Regions from separate parts of the Streptomyces sp. NPDC015346 genome, predicted to be linked through region 2. Evidence: riboswitches for the same ligand, from Rfam matches in the RefSeq annotation. Region 2 holds a riboswitch; the other holds the start of a gene.

Region 1 (5,525 bases), on a different contig from region 2:
GCCTCGGGGGAGCGGCGGATCAGCTGGTGTCGTACGGCCATGGGGTCCTCCCGCGTGCGGTCGTGAGGTCGTGCGGTCGTGCGGCTGGTCGTCGGGCGTGCGGGTTCCCCGTCCCGCGCGGTCCATCCCTCCCCTGCCTACGGTGGACCCATGACCGGAGCTTCACCACTGCGCGGGCGTACGGCGGTCGTCACGGGCGCCGCCCGCGGTGTGGGGGAGCAGGTGGCCCTGGCCCTCGCACGGCGAGGGGCGCGGGTCGCCCTCGTGGGACACGAGGAGGCCGGACTCGCCCGGGTGGCCGCCCGCTGCCGGGCGGCCGGCGGCACGGCCCACCCCTGGCCGGCCGACGTGACCGACGAGGAACGGATGCGGGCCGTGGCCCGCGAGGTGGGCCGGCGGCTGGGGCCGGCGTCCGTCGTCGTCGCCAACGCCGGGATCGCGGCCGGCGGCCCGTTCGACCGCACCGACCCCGCCACCTGGCGCCGGATCGTCGAGGTCAACCTCCTCGGCAGCGCCGTCACGGCACGCGTCTTCCTGCCCGCCCTGCGGTCGACCCGCGGCCACTACCTCCAGGTCTCGTCCCTCGCCGCGATCGCGCCCTCGCCGATGATGACGGCGTACGGAGCCTCCAAGGCCGGCGTCGAGGCGTTCGCGTACGCCCTGCGGGCCGAGGTCGCGCACCTGGGCGTGACGGTCGGCGTGGCCCGCCTCGCCTGGACCGACACCGACATGATCCGGGCGGCCGAGGAGCACCCCGTCATGCGTGAGCTGCGCCACCACATGGCCTGGCCCGCCTCCCGGGTGCGCTCCCTCGACGGTGTCGGCGAGCGCCTGGCCCGAGGCATCGAACGCCGCCGCCCCGCCGTGAACCTGCCGCCCTGGCTCCGCGCGGTGCGCGCGGCCGCCCCGCTGCTGCCCGGCCTGGTCGCCCGCCACGCCCGCCACGTCCTGCCCCGCCTCGACGACGCCGACCTCGCCCCCACCGGCCTCCTCGGCCCGGGCGGCGCGGCGGACCGGGCGCGCACCGAGCTGGAGCCTCGCACCGGGCTGGAATCTCACAGCGGGCCGGAGCCTCGCACCGGAGCCTGAAGCGGCCGGCCTCCCGGCGGCCGGCCTCCCGGCGGCCGGCCTCCCGGCGGCCGGGCTCCCCGCGGCCGGGCTCCCTGCGGCCGGATCTCTTCGGATCCGGTCCACGCGCGCGCGTCTGCGACACTGGTAGCACCATGCCCAAGCCCGGAGAACTCACTTTCGTCGCGCCCCGCGGAGCCAAGAAGCCGCCGCGGCACATCGCCGACCTCACGCCCGCCGAGCGCAAGGAGGCCGTCGCCGCGATCGGCGAGAAGCCGTTCCGCGCCAAGCAGCTGTCCACGCACTACTTCGCGCGGTACGCCCACGACCCCGCCGAGTGGACCGACATCCCCGCGGGCTCCCGCGAGAAGCTGCGGAGCGAGCTGCTGCCGGACCTGATGTCCGTGGTCCGGCACATCTCGTGCGACGACGACACCACCCGTAAGACCCTGTGGCGGCTGCACGACGGCACGCTCGTCGAGTCCGTGCTCATGCGCTACCCGGACCGGGTGACCATGTGCATCTCCTCGCAGGCCGGCTGCGGGATGAACTGCCCGTTCTGCGCCACCGGCCAGGCCGGGCTCGACCGGAACCTGTCGACCGCCGAGATCGTGCACCAGATCGTCGACGGCATGCGCGCGCTGCGCGACGGCGAGGTGCCCGGTGGGCCGGCGCGGCTGTCCAACATCGTCTTCATGGGCATGGGCGAGCCGCTCGCCAACTACAAGCGCGTGGTCGGCGCCATCCGACGGCTCACCGACCCCGAGCCCGACGGACTCGGCCTCTCCCAGCGCGGCATCACCGTCTCCACCGTCGGCCTCGTGCCCGCGATGCTCCGCTTCGCCGACGAGGGCTTCAAGTGCCGTCTCGCCGTCTCGCTGCACGCGCCCGACGACGAACTGCGCGACACCCTCGTGCCCGTCAACACGCGCTGGAAGGTCCGCGAGGTCCTCGACGCCGCTTGGGAGTACGCGGAGAAGTCCGGCCGCCGGATCTCCATCGAGTACGCCCTCATCCGGGACATCAACGACCAGGCCTGGCGCGGCGACCTCCTCGGGCGGCTGCTCAAGGGCAAGCGCGTGCACGTGAACCTGATCCCGCTGAACCCGACCCCGGGCTCGAAGTGGACCGCCTCCCGGCCCGAGGACGAGAAGGCCTTCGTCGAGGCCATCGCCTCCCACGGCGTGCCGGTCACCGTCCGTGACACCCGTGGTCAGGAGATCGACGGTGCCTGTGGACAGCTGGCGGCCTCCGAACGCTGACCTTGTACTCTGAGCTCGAACACATCTCCATATTCCGACAGGGGAGCGCCACAGCGCTGAGAGTGCGGTCACCGTAGGACCGCAGACCCTCTGAACCTCGCCCAGGTCATTCTGGGTAGGAAGTTCGGTCGCTACTCGAGCTGTTGCGCCCTGCCCACCCCCGGGTGGGCAGGGCCGCGTCTCTTCCTGGTCACACCCAGGAGGAATTTCAGTGAGCACCAAGAAGATGGCCGCCGTGGGCGTAGCCGCCGCGCTGGGCGTCACCACCCTCGCCGCCTGCGGTACCGAGGAGATCAGGGACGCGGCCGGTAAGTCCGGCGAGCCCGCGCCGAAGACCGTGACCCTCGTCAGCCACGACTCCTTCAACGCCTCCAAGGAGGTGCTCGCGGAGTTCACGGCGCAGACCGGCCTCACGGTCAAGGTCCTCAAGAGCGGCGACGCCGGCGAGGCCGTCAACAAGGAGATCCTCACCAAGGGCTCCCCGCAGGGCGACGTCTTCTTCGGCGTCGACAACACCCTGCTCTCCCGCGCCCTCGACAACGGGATCTTCGTCCCGTACGAGGCGAAGGGCCTGGACCGGGTCCCCGCCGAGCTGCGGCTCGACAAGGAGCACCGGGTCACCCCGGTCGACTCCGGCGACATCTGCGTCAACTACGACAAGAAGTACTTCGCCGACAAGAAGCTCTCGCCCCCGCAGACCTTCGACGACCTGGCGAAGCCGGAGTACAAGAACCTGCTCGTGGTGGAGAACCCCGAGCGGTCCTCCCCGGGCCTCGGCTTCCTCCTCGGCACCGCCGCCCGGTACGGCGACGACGGCTGGGTGGACTACTGGAAGAAGCTCAAGGCCAACGGCGTGAAGACCGTCGACAGCTGGGAGCTCGCCTACAACCAGGAGTTCTCCGGCTCCGCCGGCGGCAAGAAGGCCAAGGGGGACCGGCCGCTGGTCGTGTCGTACGCCTCCAGCCCGCCGGTCGAGGTCCTCTACGCCGAGCCGCAGCCCAAGGAGGCCCCCACCGGCGTCTCCACCGGCACCTGCTTCCGGCAGACCGAGTTCGCGGGCCTGCTGAACGGGGCCAAGAACCCCGAGGGCGGCAAGAAGCTGATCGACTTCCTGATCTCCAAGAAGTTCCAGGACGACATGCCGCTGCAGATGTTCGTCAACCCGGTCGTCAAGGACGCCACCCTGCCCGAGCTCTTCACGAAGCACGGTGTCGTCGTCGACAAGCCGCAGACCATGGCACCCGCGAAGATCGCCGAGAAGCGTGACCAGTGGATCCAGCAGTGGTCGTCCCTCGTTCTGAAGTAGGGCGCGACGTCAGGGGAAGCGCGGCGCGGCTCGGCCTCATGGTCGTGCCCGTCGCGTTCTTCGCCGTCTTCTTCGCCTGGCCCGTCGTCTCGATCGTCGAGCGCGGGCTGAGGACGGACGACGGCGCCTGGCGGTTCGGCCGGTTCGGCGAGACGCTGACCCGGCCGGAGATCCTCGACGTCCTGTGGTTCACGCTCTGGCAGGCGCTCGCCTCGACCGCGCTGACGCTGCTGGTCGCACTCCCCGGCGCGTACGTCTTCGCGCGCCTCGACTTCCCCGGCAAGGGACTGCTGCGCGCGGTCGTCACCGTCCCGTTCGTCATGCCGACCGTCATGGTCGGCACCGCCTTCCTCGCGCTCGTCGGCCGCGGCGGGCTCCTCGACGAGCTGTGGGGCGTCCGCCTCGACACCACCGTCTGGGCGATCCTCCTCGCCCACGTCTTCTTCAACTACGCCGTCGTCGTCCGTACGGTCGGCGGACTCTGGGCCCAGCTCGACCCCCGCCAGGAGGAGGCCGCCCGCGTCCTCGGCGCCTCCCGCTGGACCGCCTGGCGGACCGTGACCCTGCCCGCGCTCGCCCCGGCCGTCGCCGCCGCGGCGCTGATGGTCTTCCTCTTCACCGCCGGCTCCTTCGCCGTCGTCCAGATCCTCGGCGGGCCGGCGTACTCCACCCTGGAGACCGAGATCTACCGGCAGACGGTCGACCGCTTCGACCTGACGACGGCCGCCGTGCTCACCCTCGTGCAGTTCACCGCCGTCGGCCTGATCCTCGCCGTGCACGCCCGGACGGTGCGCCGGCGCGAGAGCGCGCTGAAACTCGTCGCGCCCGAACAGACCGCGCACCGCCCCCGGGGAGCGGGCCAGTGGACGCTGTTCGGAGCCGTCCTGCTCTCCGTCGCGCTGCTGATCCTGCTGCCGCTCGGCGTCCTCGTCGAGCGCTCCTTCGCCACCTCCGAGGGATACGGGCTCGCCTACTACCGGGCCCTGCGGTCCGTGGACCCCTCCGGCACCTTCCTCGTGCCCCTCGCCGACACGATCGGCAACTCGCTCCAGTACGCCCTCGTCGCCACCGCCCTCGCCCTCTCCATCGGCGGACTGGCCGCCGCGGCCCTCACCCGGCGGGCCGGGCGGCTGGTACGCGGCTTCGACGCGCTCCTCATGCTGCCGCTCGGGGTCTCCGCCGTCACCGTCGGCTTCGGTTTCCTCATCACGCTCGACGAGCCGCCGCTCGACCTCCGGGCCAGCTGGATCCTCGTGCCCCTCGCCCAGGCGCTGGTCGGCGTCCCCTTCGTCGTACGGACGATGCTGCCCGTGCTGCGGGCCGTCGACGAACGGCTGCGGGAGGCGGCGGCCGTCCTCGGTGCCTCGCCGCTGCGGGCCTGGCGGGAGGTCGACCTGCCGCTCGTCCGGCGGGCCCTGCTCATCGCGGCCGGGTTCGCCTTCGCCGTCTCGCTCGGCGAGTTCGGCGCGACCGTCTTCATCGCCCGGCCCGACAACCCGACCCTGCCGGTCGCCGTGGCCCGCCTCCTCGGACGGCCCGGCGAGCTCAACTACGGCCAGGCCATGGCCCTTTCGACGATTCTGATGGTGGTGTGCGCGGTGTCCCTGCTGCTCCTCGAACGGCTCCGCACCGACCGGACCTCGGGGGAGCTGTAGATGCTGACGATCGAGGACGCGACCGTACGGTTCGGTGAGCGCGCCGCCCTGGACGCGGTGGACCTGGAGGTCGCCGAGCACGAGATCGTGTGTGTGCTCGGACCGAGCGGCAGCGGGAAGTCCACGCTGCTGCGGGCCGTCGCCGGGCTGCAGGCCCTGGACGGCGGCCGGGTGCTGCTCGGCGGCGCCGACCAGGCGGGCGTACCCGTGCACCGGCGGGAGGTCGGGCTGATG
Region 2 (5,525 bases):
CCACGAGATCCTCAACCGGAACGACGCCGACGAGGTCTGGGACCTCTTCCGGAAGTTCACCAAGCGCTTCGCCTTCCGCGACGACGCCGGCCCCCAGGCCGTGCGGGAGCTGCTCGGCACGTACGGAGGCGGCCGGATCGTCCACGGGCACAGCCCCATCCCGTACCTCCTCGGGCAGGTCGGCACCGAGGACGACGAGGGCGGCGCGGGGCCGGTCGTCGACGGCCCGCACGTCTATGCGGACGGTCTGGCCATCGCCATGGACGGCGGCGTGACGATGGCCGGAAAGCTGCTGGTCGTCCAACTGCCTCTCCAGCGCTGAGGCATAACCCTGCGCATCCGGGGAAGTCGATTTCCGGAAACCCCCTGTCACGCTGTGCCGTAACCGCAATACCATCGGCTCATCCGTAGCAGGCTCTCCTCCGTCTCCGCCCAACTGCCCGTTCTTCCAGGGTCGATCCGGCCAGACGGGGCATCGGGGGATGCACATGAACGTGGCTCCGCACCTGCTGACCGAGGACCGCGCCGAGTTCGAGCGCATCCTCGACGACGCACTGCGCACCGCACACGAACGTCCGGATCTCGCCGAGGTCGGGAAACGGTTCACGACCGAGCAGCTGCGCACGATGGCGCTGAACGCGACGGCGCTGATCACCACCGCGGCGGCGGTCGAGTACGACCACTTCGTGAAGGTCCGTCAGGAAGGCCGCTCACCCAGCGGTACGAGTGTCATGAACGCGGTCCTGACCGGGGACGGCGACGGTGTGAGCGGTCCGGGCGCGGGCATCGTCGCGATCGTCACGGTCCTCGCGCCGGTGCTCTCCGGCACGGCCGCCGTGATCTTCCTGCTGGTGGGCGCCGTTCTGAAGGTGCTCGATCCGGCGATGGTGTTCGCCGAGACCCTGCTGACGGCAGGTCTGCTCTTCGGCTCCGTCGCCGCCGCAGGACTGCTCTGCGCGGCCGCCGGGCTGCTGGTCACGGCGCTGCGCAACCGCCCCACCGAAGTGGGCGCGGCAGCCCCGGGCGACGCGGACGACGAACTGTCCCGGGCCCGCGACGCCTGGCGCCGCGCGCTGATCGAACGGGGCATCCTGCCCTTCCTGCGGGAGGCCTTGGCCGAGCCGGACACCCGCCCGGCCCCGCCCCTGCCGCCCCCGCGGACGTCCCGGATACCGAAGATCGGCTACAGCGGCCCGGACTTCTCCAGCCCGAGCGAGGGCTCCTCGGGCAACCGGCCGACGTTCTCCAGCCCCGACTTCTCCAGCCCCGACTTCGGCCCGCCCGAGCACCGGCCGGAGTGACCCCGACGCGATGCCCCGTCGGGGCGGGCACGTGCCGCACGGCCCCCCATGACCGTGCGGTTCGCGCCCGTCCCGTACGTACGGACGCGGCCGGCTACTCCGCCAGCGGCAGGTAGACCCGGTTGCCGGCGGCCGCGAACTCCGCGGACTTCTCCGCCATGCCGGCCGCGATCTCGTCGGACTTGAGGTCGCCCCCGTGTTCCCGGCGGATGTCCTGCGAGATCTTCATCGAACAGAACTTCGGACCGCACATCGAGCAGAAGTGGGCGGTCTTCGCGGGCTCCGCCGGCAGCGTCTCGTCGTGGAACTCACGGGCCGTGTCCGGGTCGAGCGCCAGGTTGAACTGGTCCTCCCAGCGGAACTCGAACCGCGCGTCCGAGAGGGCGTCGTCCCACTCCTGCGCTCCCGGGTGCCCCTTGGCCAGGTCGGCCGCGTGCGCCGCGATCTTGTACGTGATGACACCGGTCTTCACGTCGTCGCGGTTGGGCAGGCCCAGGTGCTCCTTCGGCGTGACGTAGCAGAGCATCGCCGTGCCCCACCAGGCGATCATCGCGGCGCCGATCCCGGACGTGATGTGGTCGTACGCGGGCGCGACGTCCGTGGTCAGCGGGCCGAGGGTGTAGAACGGCGCCTCCTCGCAGATCTCCTGCTGAAGGTCGATGTTCTCCTTGATCTTGTGCATCGGGACGTGGCCCGGGCCCTCGATCATCGTCTGCACGTTGTGTCGCTTGGCGATCGTGTTCAGCTCACCGAGCGTGCGCAGCTCGGCGAACTGCGCCTCGTCGTTGGCGTCCGCGATCGAGCCGGGGCGCAGACCGTCGCCCAGCGAGTACGTGACGTCGTACGTCGCCAGGATCTCGCAGAGCTCCTCGAAGTTCGTGTAGAGGAAGTTCTCCTTGTGGTGCGCGAGGCACCAGGCGGCCATGATCGAGCCGCCGCGCGAGACGATGCCGGTCTTGCGGCGGGCGGTCAGGGGCACGTACGGCAGCAGCACGCCGGCGTGCACCGTCATGTAGTCGACGCCCTGCTCGGCCTGCTCGATGACCGTGTCCTTGTAGATCTCCCAGGTCAGCTCCTCGGCCTTGCCGTCGACCTTCTCCAGGGCCTGGTAGAGCGGCACGGTGCCGATCGGCACGGGGGAGTTGCGCAGCACCCACTCGCGGGTGGTGTGGATGTTGCGGCCGGTGGAGAGGTCCATGACCGTGTCCGCGCCCCACTTGGTGGCCCAGGTCATCTTCTCCACCTCCTCCTCGATGGAGGAGGTGACGGCGGAGTTGCCGATGTTGGCGTTGACCTTCACCAGGAACCGCTTGCCGATGATCATCGGCTCGATCTCCGGGTGGTTGACGTTCGCCGGCAGCACCGCGCGGCCCGCGGCGATCTCCTCGCGTACGACCTCGGGGGAGACGTTCTCGCGGATCGCGACGTACTCCATCTCCGGGGTGATCTCGCCCCGGCGGGCGTACGCGAGCTGCGTCACCGCCTGGCCGCCGCGGCCCCGGCGGGGCAGTCGCGGACGGCCGGGGAAGACCGCGTCGAGGTTCTTCAGCCCACCGCCGCGCGGCGAGGTGTGCTTGATGCCGTCGTCCTCCGGGCGGACCGGGCGGCCCGCGTACTCCTCGGTGTCGCCCCGGCCGATGATCCAGTTCTCGCGCAGCGGCGGCAGGCCGCGCCGTACGTCGGTGTCGATGGTGGGGTCGGTGTACGGGCCGGACGTGTCGTAGAGCGTCACGTCCTTGCCATTGGTGAGGTGCACCTGCCGGACCGGCACGCGGAGATCGGGGCGCGAGCCCGCGATGTACCCCTTGTGCCAACCCGGCTTGCGCTCGACCCGGCCGTCCTCGCCTTTCTGGCCGTCCTGGCTGGTGGCAGGCGTGCGTGCGTCCTGAATGGTCATGAGACCGATCTCCCTACGCCGGCATTACCCGGTAACAGGTTCGGCGGTCGGCGCAGCGAATCTTCAGCGCCCTCTCAGCCCGGTGCTCCGAGCTCCCGCGTGTGCAAAGGTGCCACCACGCTAGCGTCAACCCGGGCGTGCTGAACAGTGGGCCCCCGTCGTTCTTGCGATGATCGGTCGGTGACTTCCTCGCAGCAGACCCCCGAACCCGACGGCCACGACGTTCATGGGAGCGCCGGCCACGGGCACGGCCACGCCCACAGCCACGGGCCCGCCGCGCCCGTGTCCCGGCATCTGCGCAAGGTCATCGCCGCGGTCCTGATCCCGTTCGCGACCGCCGTGGTGGTCGGACTCGCGGTCCTGTGGCCCGGCGGTGCCCCGGCGCACGAGCGCACCGGTGTCGGCTTCGACCGCCAGACCGAGCAGGGCAAGGTCGTCTCGGTCGAGCGGATCGACTGCAAGGACGTGAACGCCGCTCAGGTCCCGCCGACCGACGACACCTCCACGCCCCAGGGGCGGGAGGCGGTCGCGGCCCAGCAGGGCGAGTGCGAGAAGGCGACGATCGAGGTCACCACCGGAAACGACAAGGGCCGCACCTTCGTCGAGATCGTGCAGCCGGACGCTCCCCGTCAGCTGGACGAGGGGCAGGGCGTGGTGGTGGCGTACGCCCCCGACGCGCCGCGTGACCTGCAGTACTCGGTCACGGACGTGAACCGCAAGGTTCCGCTGACGGTGCTCGCCCTGATCTTCGCGCTGGCGGTCGTGCTGGTGGGCCGGATGCGCGGTCTGATGGCGCTCATCTCGCTCGCGGTCAGTTTCCTCATCCTGACCTTCTTCATCCTGCCGGCGATCCTGCAGGGCTCGAACCCGCTGGTGGTGGCGGTGGTCGGATCGAGTGCGATCATGCTGATCGCCCTCTACATGTGCCACGGCCTCTCGGCCCGTACCTCGGTCGCGGTGCTCGGGACCCTGATCTCGCTGCTGCTGATCGGGCTGCTCGGCTCGCTCTTCATCGGCTGGGCCTCTCTGAGCGGCAACACGGACGACAACACCGGTCTGATCCACGGGCTGTACCCCGGCATCGACATGTCCGGTCTGCTGCTCGCGGGCGTCATCATCGGTTCGCTCGGTGTCCTCGACGATGTGACGGTGACCCAGACCTCGGCGGTGTGGGAGCTGCACCAGGCCGATCCGAGGATGGGGCCGCGGGCGCTGTACCGGGCCGGGATCCGGATCGGACGCGACCACATCGCGTCCGTGGTGAACACGCTGGTGCTCGCCTACGCGGGCGCGGCCCTCCCCCTGCTGCTGCTCTTCTCCATCGCGCAGAGCAGCGTGGGCACCGTGGCCAACAGCGAACTGGTCGCCGAGGAGATCGTGCGGACGCTGGTGGGCTCGATCGGTCTGGTGGCCTCGGTGCCGGTCACCACCGCGCTGGCCGCGCTGGTGGTCTCCGCCGACCGGCCGGCGTCCGGCTCCGCCGGAGCCCCGGGGTCCCCGGGGTCCGCGGGGTCAGCGGGTCCTCTGGGCTCCCCGGAGAAGCGTTCGTCCAAGGGCGGGCGGCGGCGCCGGGCGAAGTGACCGGCCCGGCGGGGGCGTTCAGCCCGCGTTCTCCTCCGCGAGAATCCGGCCGAGCGCCGCCTCCAGGTTGTCCTCGAAGTCACCCCACGTCCGTTCCTGACCGAGTGGGACCAGCTTGTCCGTTCGGTCGAGGAAGGCGACCAGCGGCGGGGCGCTGACCCGGAACAGGGCCCGGTCGCTGCCGACCTGGAGCCGGATGGCGACGTCCGCAAGATCCTCGGGCGCGGTCGGCGCGATGTGGACGTCGCCGTCCCCGCTCGGCCGGTTGATCCCGTCGATCAGCAGCTCCCGGCCGAACGCCCAGGTCACGGGCGTGTCGCCGGGAAGGTGGAAGGTCATCCGCACCGCGTAGGGATCCCGGCTGTCGTATCGCAGTTCCACCGGGATTCTGAAGGAGAGCTCCTCGGAGACCAGGAAGCTCATCAGGACCTCGGCCTGAACCGACTCTCGCATCGTGTACCCCGCAGTAGATGAAGCAGATGTGTGAGCACAGCCGCTGAAAGCTGTGGTCGAAACGGCCAGGAATGATCCCCCATGGCCCTCTTGACGCAATCGTGCTGTACGCGCTAGCAGATCACAAGGAGTGATTTTTCAGATACTGATAGAGAAAGCGAACGAGCTGAAGAGCCTTCCGATCTCGTTCTGTAGTCGATCGACTGCGGGGAGCAACCGTTCTTCCTGGTGAAGGGGGAGGGAAATAGCCATGGCGGCCGCCGTCGACCCGGCCGTGATGGGGATGGCGGCGC

What was found. Region 2 has a riboswitch for thiamine pyrophosphate ahead of thiC (phosphomethylpyrimidine synthase ThiC). Riboswitches for the same ligand answer to the same signal wherever they lie in the genome.
Region 1: it holds a riboswitch for thiamine pyrophosphate, as region 2 does, so the genes downstream of both, ACF06X_RS19470 (thiamine ABC transporter substrate binding subunit) here and thiC (phosphomethylpyrimidine synthase ThiC) in region 2, are expected to answer to the same signal.

Annotation. Positions count from the first base shown of each region.
Region 1 is NZ_JBIBTW010000005.1:96,904-102,428, reverse strand. Features, by position in the region: gene ACF06X_RS19485 (SRPBCC family protein) at 1-41, opposite strand, end outside; gene ACF06X_RS19480 (SDR family oxidoreductase) at 151-1,089, shown strand; gene rlmN (23S rRNA (adenine(2503)-C(2))-methyltransferase RlmN) at 1,224-2,330, shown strand; TPP riboswitch at 2,360-2,470, shown strand; gene ACF06X_RS19470 (thiamine ABC transporter substrate binding subunit) at 2,557-3,636, shown strand; gene ACF06X_RS19465 (ABC transporter permease) at 3,675-5,291, shown strand; gene ACF06X_RS19460 (ABC transporter ATP-binding protein) at 5,292-5,525, shown strand, end outside.
Region 2 is NZ_JBIBTW010000009.1:55,972-61,496, reverse strand. Features, by position in the region: gene ACF06X_RS28895 (metallophosphoesterase) at 1-322, shown strand, start outside; gene ACF06X_RS28890 (hypothetical protein) at 483-1,301, shown strand; gene thiC (phosphomethylpyrimidine synthase ThiC) at 1,396-3,198, opposite strand; TPP riboswitch at 3,192-3,307, opposite strand; gene ACF06X_RS28880 (YibE/F family protein) at 3,379-4,779, shown strand; gene ACF06X_RS28875 (SsgA family sporulation/cell division regulator) at 4,798-5,232, opposite strand; gene ACF06X_RS28870 (IclR family transcriptional regulator) at 5,371-5,525, opposite strand, start outside.